DNA from 2 places in the Vibrio sp. SNU_ST1 genome. Region 2 is predicted to be linked to the other one. Evidence: predicted binding sites of a transcription regulator. Region 2 holds the regulator's gene; the other holds the start of a gene.
The links. Region 2 encodes MetJ, which represses methionine synthesis genes. Its sites were predicted from a motif close to TTAGACNTNTANANGTCTAA; they were not measured.

Region 1 (8,023 bases), 570 kb from region 2:
CGGTGTGGCGGATAAAAGCTATCAATAGCAGTAGTGAGTGTTAAATTAGACATGTACATCCCTTACGTTAATGTTGTGAACAATCCACCCTAAAGCAAATTGATTACCTCAGCAATTAGCCATAAGTATTGAGGTCAAACCAGTGTCACATAATTGTTAAAATTATTTTTCAATTATCTCAAGTTACGAATTGACATTGTTACCGCAAACACGTTCAATGAAATGGCTATCTAGCAGAAGAGGAGCACTGCCCAGGCAGGTGTTTTGTGGAACCGCATTTCCAATACAAAACATTTATGGGGAGCAGTGCCGAGATAATAAAAGGATGCAGGACCTTTATTATCGGTTGAGCGGGCTGAATCCCGTCAACTGTCACCATTTCTATATGGTGAAGAGCTTCTGAGGTTACTATTCTAATAATTCCTCTCTTTTTGCTCTAAAACTCTCTTCGAACAACATCGGACGTTGGATTACCCAACCGTAATTTTATTTTAGGAAATCGTGGGAGATATATCGTGAGTGCATCTAATGTAGCTGGTTCTTTTAATGTCGCTAAGTTTGGTGGAACAAGTGTTGCCAACTTTGAAGCAATGAGCCGTTGTGCTTCCATTATTGAAAATAACTCGAATACGAAACTAGTCGTGAGCAGCGCGTGCTCAGGCGTTACTAACCTACTTGTTGAACTCGCGAATGGGGTTCAAGATAAAACTCGTCGCCAAGAACTAGTCACACAGTTAACCGACATTCATAATACGATTCTAGCTCAGTTAGCCGATCCGAACTGTATCGAGAAGGAGGTTCATAGCATTCTCGATGATATTGCGAGTGCAGCCGAAGCAGCATCATTCCAAATCAGCACAAAGCTGACCGATCACCTTGTCGCATGTGGCGAGTTGATGTCGACACACATCTTGGCTCAAATCATCCGTGAACGTGGCACACCTGCCGTTCGTTTTGATATCAGAGAAGTGATGCGCACTAATGATGACTTCGGTAAAGCAGAGCCACAGCTAGAAGATATTGCCGCTCTAGCGCAACAGAAACTGATTCCACTGTGCCAACAGCAAGTTGTCGTTACCCAAGGTTTTATCGGTGCTGATAACGAAGGTAACACCACGACTTTAGGCCGTGGTGGCAGTGATTATTCTGCAGCACTGATTGCCGAATCAGTACAAGCTATTGGTTTAGAAATATGGACTGATGTTCCGGGCATTTACACCACAGATCCTCGCATCGCATCGAAAGCATCTCCTATCCCAGAGATCAGTTTCAGCGAAGCATCAGAAATGGCAAACTTTGGCGCGAAAATCTTACACCCTTCGACTCTAGTACCTGCACTACGCCACCAAATCCCTGTCTTTGTCGGCTCTTCTAAAGCACCAGAGCTCGGTGGGACTTGGATTCGCCAGCAAGTAGAGAGCTCACCTCTATTCAGAGCGCTTGCTCTACGTTGCAACCAAACCATGGTTACGCTTCGTAGCGCGAATATGTTCCATGCTTATGGCTTTTTGGCGAAGGTATTCGAGATCCTTGCTAAACATAAGATCTCTGTCGACCTTATCACCACCTCAGAGATCAGTGTCTCACTGACCCTCGATCAAACAGATACATCTGGTGGTGCTCCTCAGTTACCTGAAGCCGCTCGCCTTGAGCTTGAAGAGTTGTGTTCCGTAGATATTGAGCACGACCTATGCCTTGTTGCTCTTATTGGCAATAACATGAGTGAAAGCAAAGGCTATGCTAAGCAGGTGTTCGGTACTCTAGAAGATTTCAACCTACGTATGATTTGTTACGGAGCAAGCCCACATAACCTATGCTTCTTGCTAGATGAACCTGTGTCTAAGTTAGCGATTCAAAAACTGCATCAAGAACTGTTTGAATAAAAAATGGTTTCTCGATTAATTTAAAACTACCAAACGCAGATACAAAAAGGGTTGCTCTTAAGCAACCCTTTTTTATTTTTACGAATCAAAACCCGTCATAGATTCAAACTAGTTAATGTTCGGACCTAACCACTTCTCAGCTTCTAACATATCCCAACCTTTACGGTCAGCATAGCTATCCACTTGATCCTGTTGAATTTGTGCAATCGCAAAGTATCGGGCGTCAGGATGTGAAAAATACATACCAGACACTGAAGCACCTGGCCACATTGCGTAACTCGTGGTTAGCGACATGTCGATTGCTTTTTCAACGTCCATCAACTCCCACAACGTGCCTTTCTCAGTATGCTCTGGGCAAGCAGGGTAACCCGGAGCAGGACGAATACCTTGGTATTTCTCTCGAATCAAATCGTCGTTAGACAAGTCCTCATCTGGCGAGTAACCCCAAATATCCTTTCTCACTTCTTTATGCAGATACTCCGCGAACGCTTCAGCCAATCGGTCAGCAACCGCTTGAATCATGATGGCATTGTAATCATCGCCATTGGCTTTGTATTCATCAGCCAATTCACGTTCACCAATCCCCCCCGTTACGGCAAAACCGCCAATCCAGTCCGCTTTCCCGCTTTCTTTTGGAGCGATGTAATCAGACAAACAGTAGTTGAATCCTTTGGGCTTTTCGGTTTGCTGACGAAGGTTGTGTAGAACCTTTAGAACTTCAGTACGAGATTCATCGGTATATACCTCAATATCATCACCAACACTGTTCGCAGGGAACATGGCACACATACCACGCGCTTCGAGCAACTTATCTTTCTCTACGCGGTCCAGTAAATCATTGGCATCTTTGAATAAACGTTTTGCTTCTTCACCCACTTCTTCATGTTCAAGGATTGCAGGGTACTTTCCGACTAGCGACCATGTCATAAAGAATGGCGTCCAGTCTATGTACTGGCGTAAAGTCGCGACATCAAAATCATTGAATATGTGTACTCCCGGCTTAGCGGGTGCCGGCGGCGTATAAGCTCTCCAATCAATCGCCACTTTATTAGCACGAGCGCGTTCAAGCGTAACAGGCTTAGTACGTGGTTTCTTACGATTGTGCTGATCTCGCACACGGTCGTAATCAATATCCAACGTCTCAACAAAGGCAGGCTTCAACTCTTTAGATAGCAATGAGGTACATACACCCACCGCACGTGAAGCATTGTTTACGTAGACCACAGGTTCAGAGTAGTTCTGTTCAATCTTAACGGCTGTATGCGCTTTAGATGTCGTAGCTCCACCAATAAGAAGAGGCAGTTTAAAGCCTTGTCTCTCCATCTCTTTAGCCACATGAACCATCTCATCCAGTGAAGGAGTGATCAAACCCGAAAGGCCAATGATATCGACGTTCTCTTCCTTAGCGACCTTAAGGATTTTTTCACATGAAACCATCACTCCTAAATCGATAATGTCGTAGTTATTACACTGCAAGACAACGCCCACAATGTTTTTACCAATATCGTGAACATCGCCTTTTACGGTCGCAAGTAATATTTTTCCGTTAGTCGCACCAACATCTTTGGTTGCATTAATAAATGGTTCTAGATGGGCTACCGCTTGCTTCATAACACGGGCAGATTTCACCACTTGAGGAAGGAACATCTTACCTTCACCAAAGAGGTCACCAACCACATTCATGCCATCCATTAATGGGCCTTCAATCACCTCGATAGGACGAGAAGCATTAACACGAGCTTCTTCGGTATCTTCAACAATAAAGTCGGTAATACCTTTCACTAAGGAATGCTCTAAGCGTTTTTCGACTGGCCAGGTACGCCACTCTAAAGCTGATTTATCTTCAACTTTTCCAACTGCACGCTCTAGATACTCAGTCGCGATATCTAGCAAGCGCTCAGTTGAATCATCTCGGCGGTTTAGAACCACGTCTTCAACGGCTTCACGTAAATCCTCAGGGACATTATCGTAAATCTCTAATTGCCCAGCATTTACGATGCCCATATCCATACCGTTTTTAAAACAGTGGTATAGAAATACTGCGTGGATTGCCTCACGAACGTAGTTATTACCTCGGAATGAGAACGAAACATTCGATACACCACCAGAGATCATCGCATGCGGAAGATCGCGTTTGATGTCCCCTACCGCTTCAATGAAGTCGACCGCATAGTTATTATGCTCATCAATACCCGTCGCAACCGCGAAAATGTTCGGGTCAAAAATAATATCTTCTGGCGGGAAACCAACTTCATCAACCAGAATATTGTAGGCATTAGTACAAATCTCAACCTTACGCTCTCGAGTATCAGCTTGACCAACTTCATCGAACGCCATCACGATAACGGCTGCACCATATCGGCGAACCAGTTTCGCTTGTTCGACAAACTTTTCTTTCCCTTCCTTCAATGAGATAGAGTTAACGATGCCTTTACCCTGAATACATTTCAAGCCCGCTTCAATCACTTCCCATTTTGAAGAGTCGACCATCACTGGGACTTTCGAGATCTCAGGTTCAGACGCACATAGGTTAAGGAATTTAACCATACACGCCTCAGCGTCTAGCATCCCTTCATCCATGTTGATATCGATAATTTGAGCGCCGTTCTCAACTTGCTCTCGAGCCACACTCAAAGCTTCATCGTATAGCTCTTCTTTGATAAGGCGCTTAAAGCGAGCAGAGCCCGTAACGTTAGTACGCTCACCCACGTTAACAAACAGAGATTCCTTGGAAATCGTCAATGGCTCTAAACCAGAGAGACGACATGAAACTGGTAAATCTGGTAGTTGGCGCGGTTTTACACCTTCAACCGCTTCTGCCATTTGGCGTATATGTTCTGGCGTTGTACCACAACAGCCACCAATTAAGTTCAAGAAGCCACTTTCAGCCCATTCCTTAACGTGTTCAGCCATATCTTCTGGAGACAAGTCATATTCACCGAATGCATTAGGTAAACCTGCATTAGGGTGAGCGGAAACATTGCATTCTGAAATACGAGACATTTCACCAACGTATTCACGCAGTTCGTCAGGACCTAATGCACAGTTCAATCCAAATGAGATAGGTTTTACATGACGAAGGGCATTATAGAATGCTTCTGTTGTTTGTCCGGAAAGCGTTCGACCAGATGCATCGGTGATAGTACCGGAGATCATAACCGGTAAAATGATACCTACTTCTTCAAAGACAGATTCAACCGCAAAAGCACACGCTTTCGCGTTTAACGTATCGAAGATAGTTTCAATAAGAATTAAGTCTGAACCGCCCTTGATAAGCGCACGAGTCGATTCAGAGTAAGCCTCAACAAGTTCATCAAAGCTAACATTACGATAGCCCGGATCATTAACATCTGGGGAGAGAGAACAAGTTCGGTTAGTTGGACCTAACACACCCGCCACGAAACGGGGTTTATCAGGAGTCTTCACTGTCCATTCGTCTGCCGCTTCACGAGCCAACTTAGCAGCAGCATAGTTAATTTCTTCGCTAAGACTTTCCATATCATAGTCGGCCATAGCGATGGTTGTAGCGTTAAAGGTATTGGTCTCGAGGATATCAGCACCGGCTTCCAAATACTCCATATGGATATCTTTGATAAGCTTAGGCTGCGTAAGTACCAAAAGGTCATTGTTACCCTTTAAGTCACTATGCCAATCAGCAAATCGCTCACCGCGATAGTCTCGCTCTTCCAATTTATAATCCTGAATCATGGTACCCATGCCACCATCAATCAGTAAAATTCGTTGCTTCAACAGAGCGTCAATCTTTTGCCTTACATTACTTCCCACGATACAACCTCATTCCTTTAATTATCTCTCCATCCTACCACACATTTAAAAGGAGTCTAGACGTCTAAAACATGAAGTAAATGACCAAGTCATGACAAAAAAATGTTTGCTATTTGAGCATGAGAGAACGAGAATTAATATTCATATTTTGTTACATATTGAGTTCCCAATGTCGGTCTATTACACCTTATGCTTCCTGTCCGCTGCTGCCATGCTTATTGCTTTCGTTAATACCAAAATTGGTAAAATGCAGACAACCATCGCCATCACAGCTGGCTCAATGATGCTATCTCTATTGATTATCATTGCGGGACAAAACAATTGGTTCCAATTGGCTGACATCGCCTCAGAAACCGTTGCCAGTATCAACTTTGAAGACTTCCTCCTGAAAGGAATACTGGGATTCTTACTCTTTGCAGGTGGTTTGGGGATTAAGTTACCTAATCTAAAAGATCAGAAATGGGAAATAACGGTACTCGCTCTTGGTGCTACACTATTTTCGACATTCTTTATTGGCTTTGTACTTTATGGGTTCTGTCAATTTATCGGCATTCAATTTGACTTAATTTATTGCTTACTGTTTGGTTCTCTAATATCTCCAACCGATCCAATAGCTGTATTAGCAATAGTGAAGAAGCTCGATGCTCCCAGACGAATCTCTACTCAAATCGAGGGAGAATCTCTATTCAACGATGGTTTTGGCCTAGTCATCTTCGTTACCCTATTTACCATTGCGTTCGGCACTGAAGCACCGACTGTGGGTAGCGTGACCATGTTATTCGTCCAAGAGGCTATTGGCGGTATCGTCTACGGATTTGTTCTAGGTTTGATATTCCACTATCTAATCAGCAACACCGATGACCACTCGATGGAGTTGCTATTAACCATCGGTATTCCTACAGCTGGTTATGCTTTTGCAGAGGTTCTGCATGTATCTGGACCATTGGCAATGGTGGTATCTGGTATCATGATAGGCAACTGGACACGCTTCATCGGATTTTCTAAGGAAAGTGAGGATCACCTAGACCATTTCTGGGAATTAATAGATGAGTTCTTAAATGGCGTACTATTCTTATTGATTGGTATGTCTATGCTGCTATTCAAGTTCCACCAAGAAGATTGGATTTTAATGGCGTTCGCAGTCCCTCTAGTATTGGGGGCACGCTACCTAAGTGTTTTCTTGTCTTATATTGGATTTAAACGCTTTAGAACTTACAACCCGTGGTCGACTAAGATTCTAACTTGGGGTGGTTTACGCGGAGGCTTAGCTCTAGCTATGGCACTTTCAATCCCTTCAGGTATCTGGGTGATTGAAGACAAGGCAATAGATGTTAAAGAGATAATCCTCGTTATGACCTATGCTGTTGTTGTGTTCTCAATCTTAGTTCAAGGATCAACAATCACTCCTATGATAGAAAAAGCGAAACAAGCTGAGAAAGAGCTAGATTAACATCTAAATAGATCAACCAAGGCCGCCGACTATAGGTGGCCTTTTTTATACCTAATGAAAGTCAGATCCACCGATTTCCTTACTAGAACGCTAGCTGAAGGAACATAGAGCTTATCTCGGGTAGTTGATGCACTGTTATAGGAGTATTCAAAAGCCTTATACCAATTAAAGTAAAGATATGATCTAATTGAGGCCGTCGAACTCTTGCAGAAAATCGCTATGGATAGCCTTAATAATACAGATTTTAAAAAGCTAGCAAGCCAACAAAAAACCATTCAAATGAAAGTTCGCTTGCTAGCACTTGCCCACTTCAAAGAAGGTCACTCGCGCACTCAAATTGCCAAATACCTTAAAGTCAGTCGAACTAGTGTAAACAAATGGGTCCAAGCATTTCTTGAAGAAGGATTGGAAGGGCTTCAAGAGAAACCTCGCACAGGCAGACCTGCATACCTCAATGCAGAACAACGAAAACAACTCAGTGCATTCATTAAGAAAGAAGCAGAGTCCCCTTCAGACGGGCGCCTTGTCGGGAGCGATATACATGACTACATCGTGAAAAACTTTGATAAATACTACCACCCTAATTCTATCTATTATCTCCTCGACCACATGGGCTTCTCTTGGATAACTTCTCGCTCCAAACACCCTAAACAATCACAGCAAGTCCAAGACGATTTTAAAAAAATTCAAAATAGAAACGATCCTTAAGATCCCCGGCCATATTGGGCTAGAGAGTGTTGATGTCTGGTTTCAAGACGAAGCTAGGTTTGGTCAGCAGAACACAACGACACGTCTTTGGGCGACTCGTGGAACGAGGCCTCGCGTGGTAAAACAACAGCAATTTGAATACGCTTATTTGTTTGGTTCGGCATGCCCTGAAAGAGGAATTGGTGAAGCCATAGTG
Region 2 (8,023 bases):
AAATGCTGAGGTCAGGTTATCGATGTGTACGGTAGGGAGTTCAAGCTCTGGGGCAAACTCACACGCCATCACCATCGGCGGTAAATTTTTTTGTTCAGGCTTACTGACATCAAACGGGTGGTCGGTGCCAAGTAGTAGCATGCCGTCAGCTTGTTTGGTGAATACTAAGTTAACAAATGAAGACTCACGCTTCTTCTGTTGGCCGCTATCACCCAGTAAAACGAGGTAGTCATTTTCTACTGCGGCATCTTCGATACCACGAATGATCTCTGCGAAATACGGGTCACAGATATCAGGAACAATAGTGATGATGGTTTTTGATTCGTTGCGACGTAAGTTTCTAGCTAATGTATTGGGTGAGTATCCAGCTTCAAGTACTGCTGTCTCAACTCGCTTACGAGTAGAAACCGAGACTTTTTCAGGGTTCATCAATGCACGTGATACCGTGGCTGTTGAAACGCCTGCTAGCTGGGCAACATCCTTCATTGTCGCCATAAATTAAACCCTCTTTTTAATTCCTTTGTTGCCTAAGTATCTAAGGCATGAATAATAAATGTAATCGAATAGATATTGTGAAAGTGTTGCTAACACTTTTTTTATTGCAATATTTTATTCGTTTCACCCATGTAAAGTTACGGCTAGATTAACAAAAATCACATGACTAGTGTGAAGTTGCTCACGAGAAATATGAAATATTTGTGAACAAACTTATCATTAGTTTTAACCCAAGTGGGTTTAGCTCAGATCTTGCGGCTCAATATCGAGTGACCAACGGACTTTTTTCGCAGCGGGTAACATATTGATTGCTGGCTTGGCGCTCATTAATAGCTTTTGCATCAACGAGCGAGTCTGTGTTTGTAAAATAAGCTGCCAGCGCGATTTACCTGCTCGTTTGGCCAGTGGTGCAGGGGTTGGCCCTAGCACCATACAATATTGGTCAAATAACGGATGCGATTCCAATGTGTGGCGCACTTGACGCAAAAACTCTTCCACTAAGCGAGTGTCATTGGCTTCCGCTCTAAATAGAGTCATGAAGGTATAAGGTGGCAACATCGCTTGTTTACGCTCTGCCAATGCAGTTTGAGCAAAGTGGTTATAGTTTTTGTGCAGTAATGCCTGTAATAAGCCGTGTTCTGGATGGTGAGTTTGTAAGATAACTTCCCCCGGCTTACTGGCTCGTCCTGCTCGACCTGCGACTTGAGTAAACAACTGAGCTAATCGCTCAGAGGCGCGAAAGTCACTGCTATATAAAGAGGCATCAACATCCAGCAATGCCACAAGTGTGACATCTGGGAAGTGGTGCCCTTTAGCAAGCATCTGTGTACCAATCAGAATTTGGTATTCACCTTTACGAATCGACTCTAACGCGCTTTCTAAACTACCTTTGCGGCGAGTGCTGTCTCGGTCAATACGAATGGTTTTGTATTCAGGGAATAGTTGACCCAGTTGAGCCTCTAACTGTTCGGTACCAACACCTACTGTCACTAAGTTTGCTGAACCACAACCTTGGCAATGATGCACGATATGCTGCTGTGAACCACAGTGGTGGCAGCGCATCTCATTGCTGTATTGGTGGTAGGTGTAGTAGGCATCACAACGCTTACATTCCGCTGTCCAACCACAATCGTGACACATCAATGCGGGAGAAAACCCACGACGGTTGAGAAACAACATCACTTGGTTGCCTGCTTTGAGGTGTCTTTGCATTTCAGCAATTAACGATGCAGACAAGCCACTTTCTAGATATTCACCCTTAACGTCCAACACTTTATTGGTGGTCGGCAGAGCGACACCTGCACGAGAGGTCAGGGTGAGGTAACTGTATTTACCGATCTGAGCGTTGTGCAGCGTTTCAAAGGCCGGAGTCGCCGAGCCTAACACAACCGGAATCTGCGCTTTATGAGCACGCATGATGGCAACATCACGAGCGTGGTAGCGTAGGCTATCTTGCTGCTTATAAGAGGCGTCGTGCTCTTCATCGACAATGATAATGCCCAGATCCGCGAACGGTGTGAACAGAGCTGAACGAGTGCCGATCACAATGCCCGCTATTTTATCGCGCGCCGATAACCAAGCATTCAGTCGCTCAGAATCGTTTAACCCAGAGTGGATAACCTCAACTGGTACATTAAAGCGTCGCTTAAAGCGGTTAATCGTTTGAGGGGTTAGACCGATCTCGGGCACTAACACTAACGCTTGTTTTCCTTGGTCGAGAATCGGCTTGATCATATTCAGGTAGACTTCGGTCTTACCTGAGCCAGTTACACCCTCGAGCAAGAAGCAACCAAAGTCGGTTTGGCTATTTACAGTCGCTATTGCTATAGCCTGTTCTGCATTGAGTTTTGGCTTATCTTGATCGTTTTCGAGATCAACAGGCCATGCATGGCGTTTTGGCTTTTTCTCTACCGATTCAATCCAGCCCTTCTCTTCTAGTGTCTTGAGTACCGCGCTGCCCACCTCTTCATCGATGAATTCTTGATGGGGAACTGGGCCGTGCTCAAGCATGTGCATTACTTTGGCTTGTTTGACGGCACGGCCAAAGCCCTGCATCAGTTGATCTCTACCTGATGGGGTCAGTTGCCATTCAACAAGCGTCGCGAAGTCTGCAGCTTTGCCTTTTCGTAAGGCGCTTGGTAGTGCGTTGGCCAAGGTTTCACCAAGTGGATACTGATAGAACTGGCTGCACCATACCAAAAGTGAGTAGACCGATTCCGGCCAAACGGGTTGGTTGTCTAGTAAGGCTTTAATCGGCTTGAGTTTGTCTAACTCGAATTCAGATTCGTTAACCAGAGCCGTAACAATGCCTGTTAAGGTTTGTCGTCCAAAAGGCACAGAGACTCGACCGCCAATAATCGGAAATAGGTGGCTAGGAATCTTGTAATCGAACTGCTTGTCGAGTGGAACAGGCAGTGCCACACGGGCAATCATTGGACGCATAAAGGGACGGCTTTATCTGAGTTGACGAGAGCGAACAGTCTAATGGATAAGGGCGTTAAATTCGAGGAGCAGTTTAGATGACAGAGCTTACTTGAGGCTTGAATGCTACTGGAGCCAGAAAATAACGCTTAATAGAAGGTTTAAGGACAGTGTTGGTGAAAAATGTATCAAATCAGTTGATCCTACCTCACAGATTCATTACTATACTGCGCCTTAAAGGTATGGCTTTATCGCGGTTTAGTGATACAGCGGTGTCTTTATTTATTTTTTAACTACGTGTGGTGTCCGGCTTAGAATCGGATGGCGACACGGCCTAATTGAGGTTTTCCCATGAAAGTTGGTATCCACCCAGAATACAAAGCAGTTTCTGCAACTTGTTCTTGCGGCAACACATTTGAGTTCAACTCAACGCTAGCAAAAGAATCAATCCACCTAGACGTATGTGACAAATGTCACCCGTTCTACACTGGTAAGCAACGTATCGTAGATACAGGCGGCCGTGTTGATCGCTTCAACAAGCGTTTCGGTGCTCTTTCTAGCAAGAAGTAATTCTCGCTATTTAGACATAAAAAGGACACTTCGGTGTCCTTTTTTGTTGCCAGAAATTTGAAAAAATACTGAATCGTATTTCATTATTAGGTCATTTAAAGTGGTAGGTTACTGGCGTAAATTTTATTTCATCGCTTACCCCAACACTCCTTCCTCGAAATTCGCTCTAAAGTTGAGCAGGCGACAGTAATTTCAACTGCCCACTGGTCTTATTAGTAGTGAAATCTCGTTTTTTAATGATACAGATGCTTCAACCACCTAGGAACTTTGAAGTACATCCATTAACATGAACAAGATCCCCCAAATAATAATATCCTAGGAACCTACACCTATGTCTGAAGACAGCCGCCAAGATCAATCCTCTCAAGCGTTATCATCTGAACAATCTTTATCGCCTCAAGAACAATTCCGTCAGCAAGCTCTTGATTATCATGAGTTCCCAATTCCAGGCAAAATTGCCGTAGAACTGACGAAGCCTGCAAACTCTGCAGAAGACCTAGCACTGGCATACAGCCCTGGCGTAGCTGAGCCTGTTCGCGAGATCGCACAGAATGTCGATAACGTTTATAAGTACACAGGTAAAGGCAACATGGTTGCTGTTATCTCTAACGGTACAGCGATTCTTGGCCTAGGTAACCTTGGCCCTATTGCTTCTAAACCTGTTATGGAAGGTAAAGCGCTACTGTTTAAGCGTTTTGCTGGTTTAGATTCTATCGATATTGAAGTAAAACACCGCACAATTGATGAGTTCGTTGATACGGTTGCGAATATCGCAGATACATTTGGTGGTATTAACCTAGAAGACATCAAAGCACCAGACTGTTTTGAGATTGAACGTCGCCTGATTGAGCGTTGTGATGTACCTGTTTTCCATGATGATCAACACGGTACTGCGATTGTAACGGCTGCGGGTATGCTTAACGCGATCGAGCTTCAAGGTAAGAAACTGGAAGAGTGTAAGATCGTTTGTTTAGGTGCTGGCGCAGCAGCGGTTGCTTGTATGGAGCTATTGATTAAGTGTGGCGCTCAGCGTGAGAAGATCTACATGCTTGACCGTAAAGGTGTGATCCACACTCGTCGTGATGACTTGAATGAATACAAAGAGCTGTTCGCAAATAACACCGACAAGCGCACGCTTGAAGATGTTATCGAAGGCGCTGACCTGTTCTTGGGTGTATCGGGTCCTAATCTGCTACCAGCTAAGGCACTTACGCTGATGGCTGATAAGCCTGTTGTGTTTGCATGTTCAAATCCAGATCCAGAGATCAAGCCTGAGCTTGCACACGAAGTTCGTTCTGACTTAATCATGGGTACAGGCCGTAGTGATTACCCTAACCAAGTAAACAACGTACTTTGTTTCCCATTCATTTTCCGTGGTGCGCTAGACGTGCGTGCGAGCGAAATCAATGACGAAATGAAGCTAGCGGCGGTTAAAGCGATTCGTGAACTAGCGAAAGAAGAAGTTCCAGCTGAAGTACTGGCAGCTGCGGGCGAGACTGCACTGGAGTTCGGTAAGGGTTACATCATTCCTAAGCCAATGGACCCGCGTCTGCTTCCTCGAGTAGCAAAAGCAGTTGCTGAAGCGGCTGTTGAGTCTGGCGTTGCTCGTATTGAGATGCCTGCTAACTATATGGCTTAATGCCTTAGTAGCTTAGTAGCTTAGTAGCTTAGTAGCTTAGTAGCTTAGTAGCTTAGTAGCTGTTGCTCTATTGAGCGAAAAAGAATAATAAAAAACCGACTCATAGGAGTCGGTTTTTTTATGTCTATCATTCACAGCGCAGCTACAGATAACGTAGTGGGTGATGTGATAAATAGGGTTCAGCTATAGCGAATCAATAATGAAGGCGGTGACTGAGTTGTTTTTATTCTTCGTCAAACGCTTCGAACTCGATGCCCATCTCTGTCATCAGTTTTTTGACTTCAGTCGGGATGTCGTCTGGACGATCTTTACGAAGGTCTTCATCCGTTGGCAGTGGTTGGCCTGTGTACGCATGTAGAAAGGCTTCGCACAGTAGCTCACTGTTTGTTGCATGGCGTAGGTTATTGATCTGGCGGCGAGTGCGCTCGTCAGTAAGAACCTTTAACACTTTTAGAGGGATAGAAACTGTAATTTTCTTTACTTGTTCGCTTTTCTTTCCATGCTCAGCATATGGGCTTATGTATTCACCATTCCAGTCGGCCATTGCGTACCTTCATCACTTTAGTTGTTAGAATAAATTAATAGTGCTGATTTTAGCGGGATTTACTGCCATAAGCAAAGACATATAGACGTCCAGAAGTGTTGACGTCTCACGTTTATGAAAGTAAAGTGAGTAACATATATCTAACACAGCCGTAAAATGCCGACAAGCAGCTGTGACTCTCAGACGCAAAACTTGTAAGGAAGCACCTATGAGCAGCCGGAAGCCAGCAACCATCGCAGTACGTACTGGTATCGAGTCAGACACGCAACACCATGCCGTTGTCCCACCTATTTATCTTTCGACTAACTACGGGTTTCCCGCTTTTGGTGAAGTGCCAAAGTATGATTATACCCGCTCTGGTAACCCAAATCGCGGTCTATTAGAAACGGCACTGTTTGAGCTTGAATCAGGCAAAGGCGCGGTTGTGACTAACTGCGGTACGTCGGCACTTAACTTATGGGTATCCGCTTTCTTAGGTGGCGATGATCTTATCATTGCACCACACGACTGCTACGGCGGCACTTACCGTCTGTTTAACACACGCTCACTAAAAGGTGACTTCAAAGTTCTGTTCGTTGATCAATCGGATCAAGCTGCGCTGGATGCGGCGATCGCGTTTAAGCCAAAGTTGATCTTAATCGAAACGCCATCGAATCCATTGGTTCGTGTGGTTGATATTGCAGAAACTTGCCGTAAAGCGAAAGAAGTAGGTGCTCTGGTTGCTGTCGACAACACGTTTTTGACGCCTGTGTTTCAAAAGCCTTTAGAGCTGGGTGCGGATTTTGTTATCCACTCAACCACTAAATACATCAACGGACACTCAGATGTCATTGGTGGCGTTGTAGTTACTAAGACAGAAGAGCACGCTGAAGGGCTAGCATGGTGGGGCAACTGTATTGGTGCAACCGGCACACCGTTTGATAGCTACATGACGCTACGTGGTATTCGTACGTTAGGTGCGCGTATGCGTGTTCACGAAGAGAGTTCATGTGAAATTCTGACGGCTCTGCAACAACAAGATCTGGTGGGTACGATTTACCACCCAAGCCTTCCTGAACATCCGGGTCACGAGATCGCGAAGAAACAGCAGTTGGGCTTTGGTTCCATGCTGAGCTTTGAATTTTCGGGCTCTTTTGAAGCACTTAAATATTTTGTCGATAAGTTAGAACTATTCTCTTTGGCTGAATCACTGGGTGGTGTGGAAAGTTTGATTTGTCACCCTGCGTCGATGACTCACCGTGCGATGGGCGAAGAAGCATTGGCAGAAGCGGGGGTTTCTCAACAATTACTGCGCCTTTCTGTTGGCCTTGAAGATGCAGAAGACCTAATCGACGATCTCAAGCAAGCGTTTGAAAAAACACAAGGCTTTATCGCAGAAGGGGAGGCTTAATAATGACAACCTTTCGCCAGCTACATAAATTTGGTGGCAGCAGTTTAGCGAATCCTGAATGTTACCAACGAGTGGTCAACATTCTTAGAGAATACTCATCAGCTACTGACTTGGTCGTGGTATCGGCTGCAGGTAAAACAACTAACCGCTTGATTGAGTTTGTTGAAGCGCTCGACAAAGATGGTCGTATCGCTCATGAATGCCTACAAACCCTTCGTCAGTTCCAACTTGAGCTGATTGAAGCGCTGCTTGAAGGTGAGTCTGCGGCTCAGCTGACGGCTACCATTCAACAAGAATTCACTGCTTTGGGTGAGCTAACGGCTCCTCTAAGCGAAGCGCAAAAAGCACAGGTGCTAGGACACGGTGAGGTTTGGTCTTCACGTTTGTTGGCCGCTTTGTTGTGTCAGCATGACCTACAAGCCGTTGCTCAAGACGCACGTGCCTTTTTGCGTGCAGAAGCGGGGGCGCAACCTGAAGTCGACCGTGCGCGATCTTATCCTCTGATTAAAGAAGCCCTAGCGCAACATACTCATTGTCGCGTGGTGATTACTGGCTTTATGGCTCAGAACTGCGAAGGTGAAACCGTACTGCTTGGTCGTAACGGCTCGGATTATTCAGCCACTGTGATTGGTGCTTTGGCTGAAGTGGAACGCGTGACAATCTGGAGTGATGTAGCGGGTGTATACAGTGCTGATCCTCGTTTAGTTTCGGATGCGTGTTTATTGCAATTGCTTCGTCTTGATGAAGCGAGTGAGTTAGCTCGTCTGGCGGCTCCAGTGCTCCATAGTCGAACGCTACAGCCTGTCGCGCAAAGTGCTATGGACTTAAGCTTGCGCTGTAGCTACCAGCCAGAGGCGGGTTCTACACAGATAGAGCGTGTACTGGCATCGGGTCGCGGTGCAAAAATTATTACCTCTCTGGATGAAGTTCTGATCGTTCAGCTGACCTTTGGTCATGGCCATGA

Region 1: the regulator MetJ is predicted to act here: its motif matches at 5,718-5,737, upstream of metH (methionine synthase).

What each region holds. Positions count from the first base shown of each region.
Region 1 is NZ_CP130748.1:296,787-304,809, reverse strand. Features, by position in the region: gene Q5H80_RS01440 (alanine--glyoxylate aminotransferase family protein) at 1-53, opposite strand, end outside; lysine riboswitch at 230-407, shown strand; gene lysC (lysine-sensitive aspartokinase 3) at 516-1,883, shown strand; gene metH (methionine synthase) at 1,992-5,669, opposite strand; gene Q5H80_RS01425 (sodium:proton antiporter) at 5,839-7,119, shown strand; partial or broken gene Q5H80_RS01420 (IS630 family transposase) at 7,339-8,023, shown strand, end outside.
Region 2 is NZ_CP130748.1:2,963,214-2,971,236, reverse strand. Features, by position in the region: gene cytR (DNA-binding transcriptional regulator CytR) at 1-495, opposite strand, end outside; gene priA (primosomal protein N') at 736-2,937, opposite strand; gene rpmE (50S ribosomal protein L31) at 3,268-3,486, shown strand; gene Q5H80_RS13180 (malic enzyme-like NAD(P)-binding protein) at 3,818-5,125, shown strand; gene metJ (met regulon transcriptional regulator MetJ) at 5,349-5,669, opposite strand; gene Q5H80_RS13170 (O-succinylhomoserine (thiol)-lyase) at 5,878-7,059, shown strand; gene Q5H80_RS13165 (bifunctional aspartate kinase/homoserine dehydrogenase II) at 7,062-8,023, shown strand, end outside.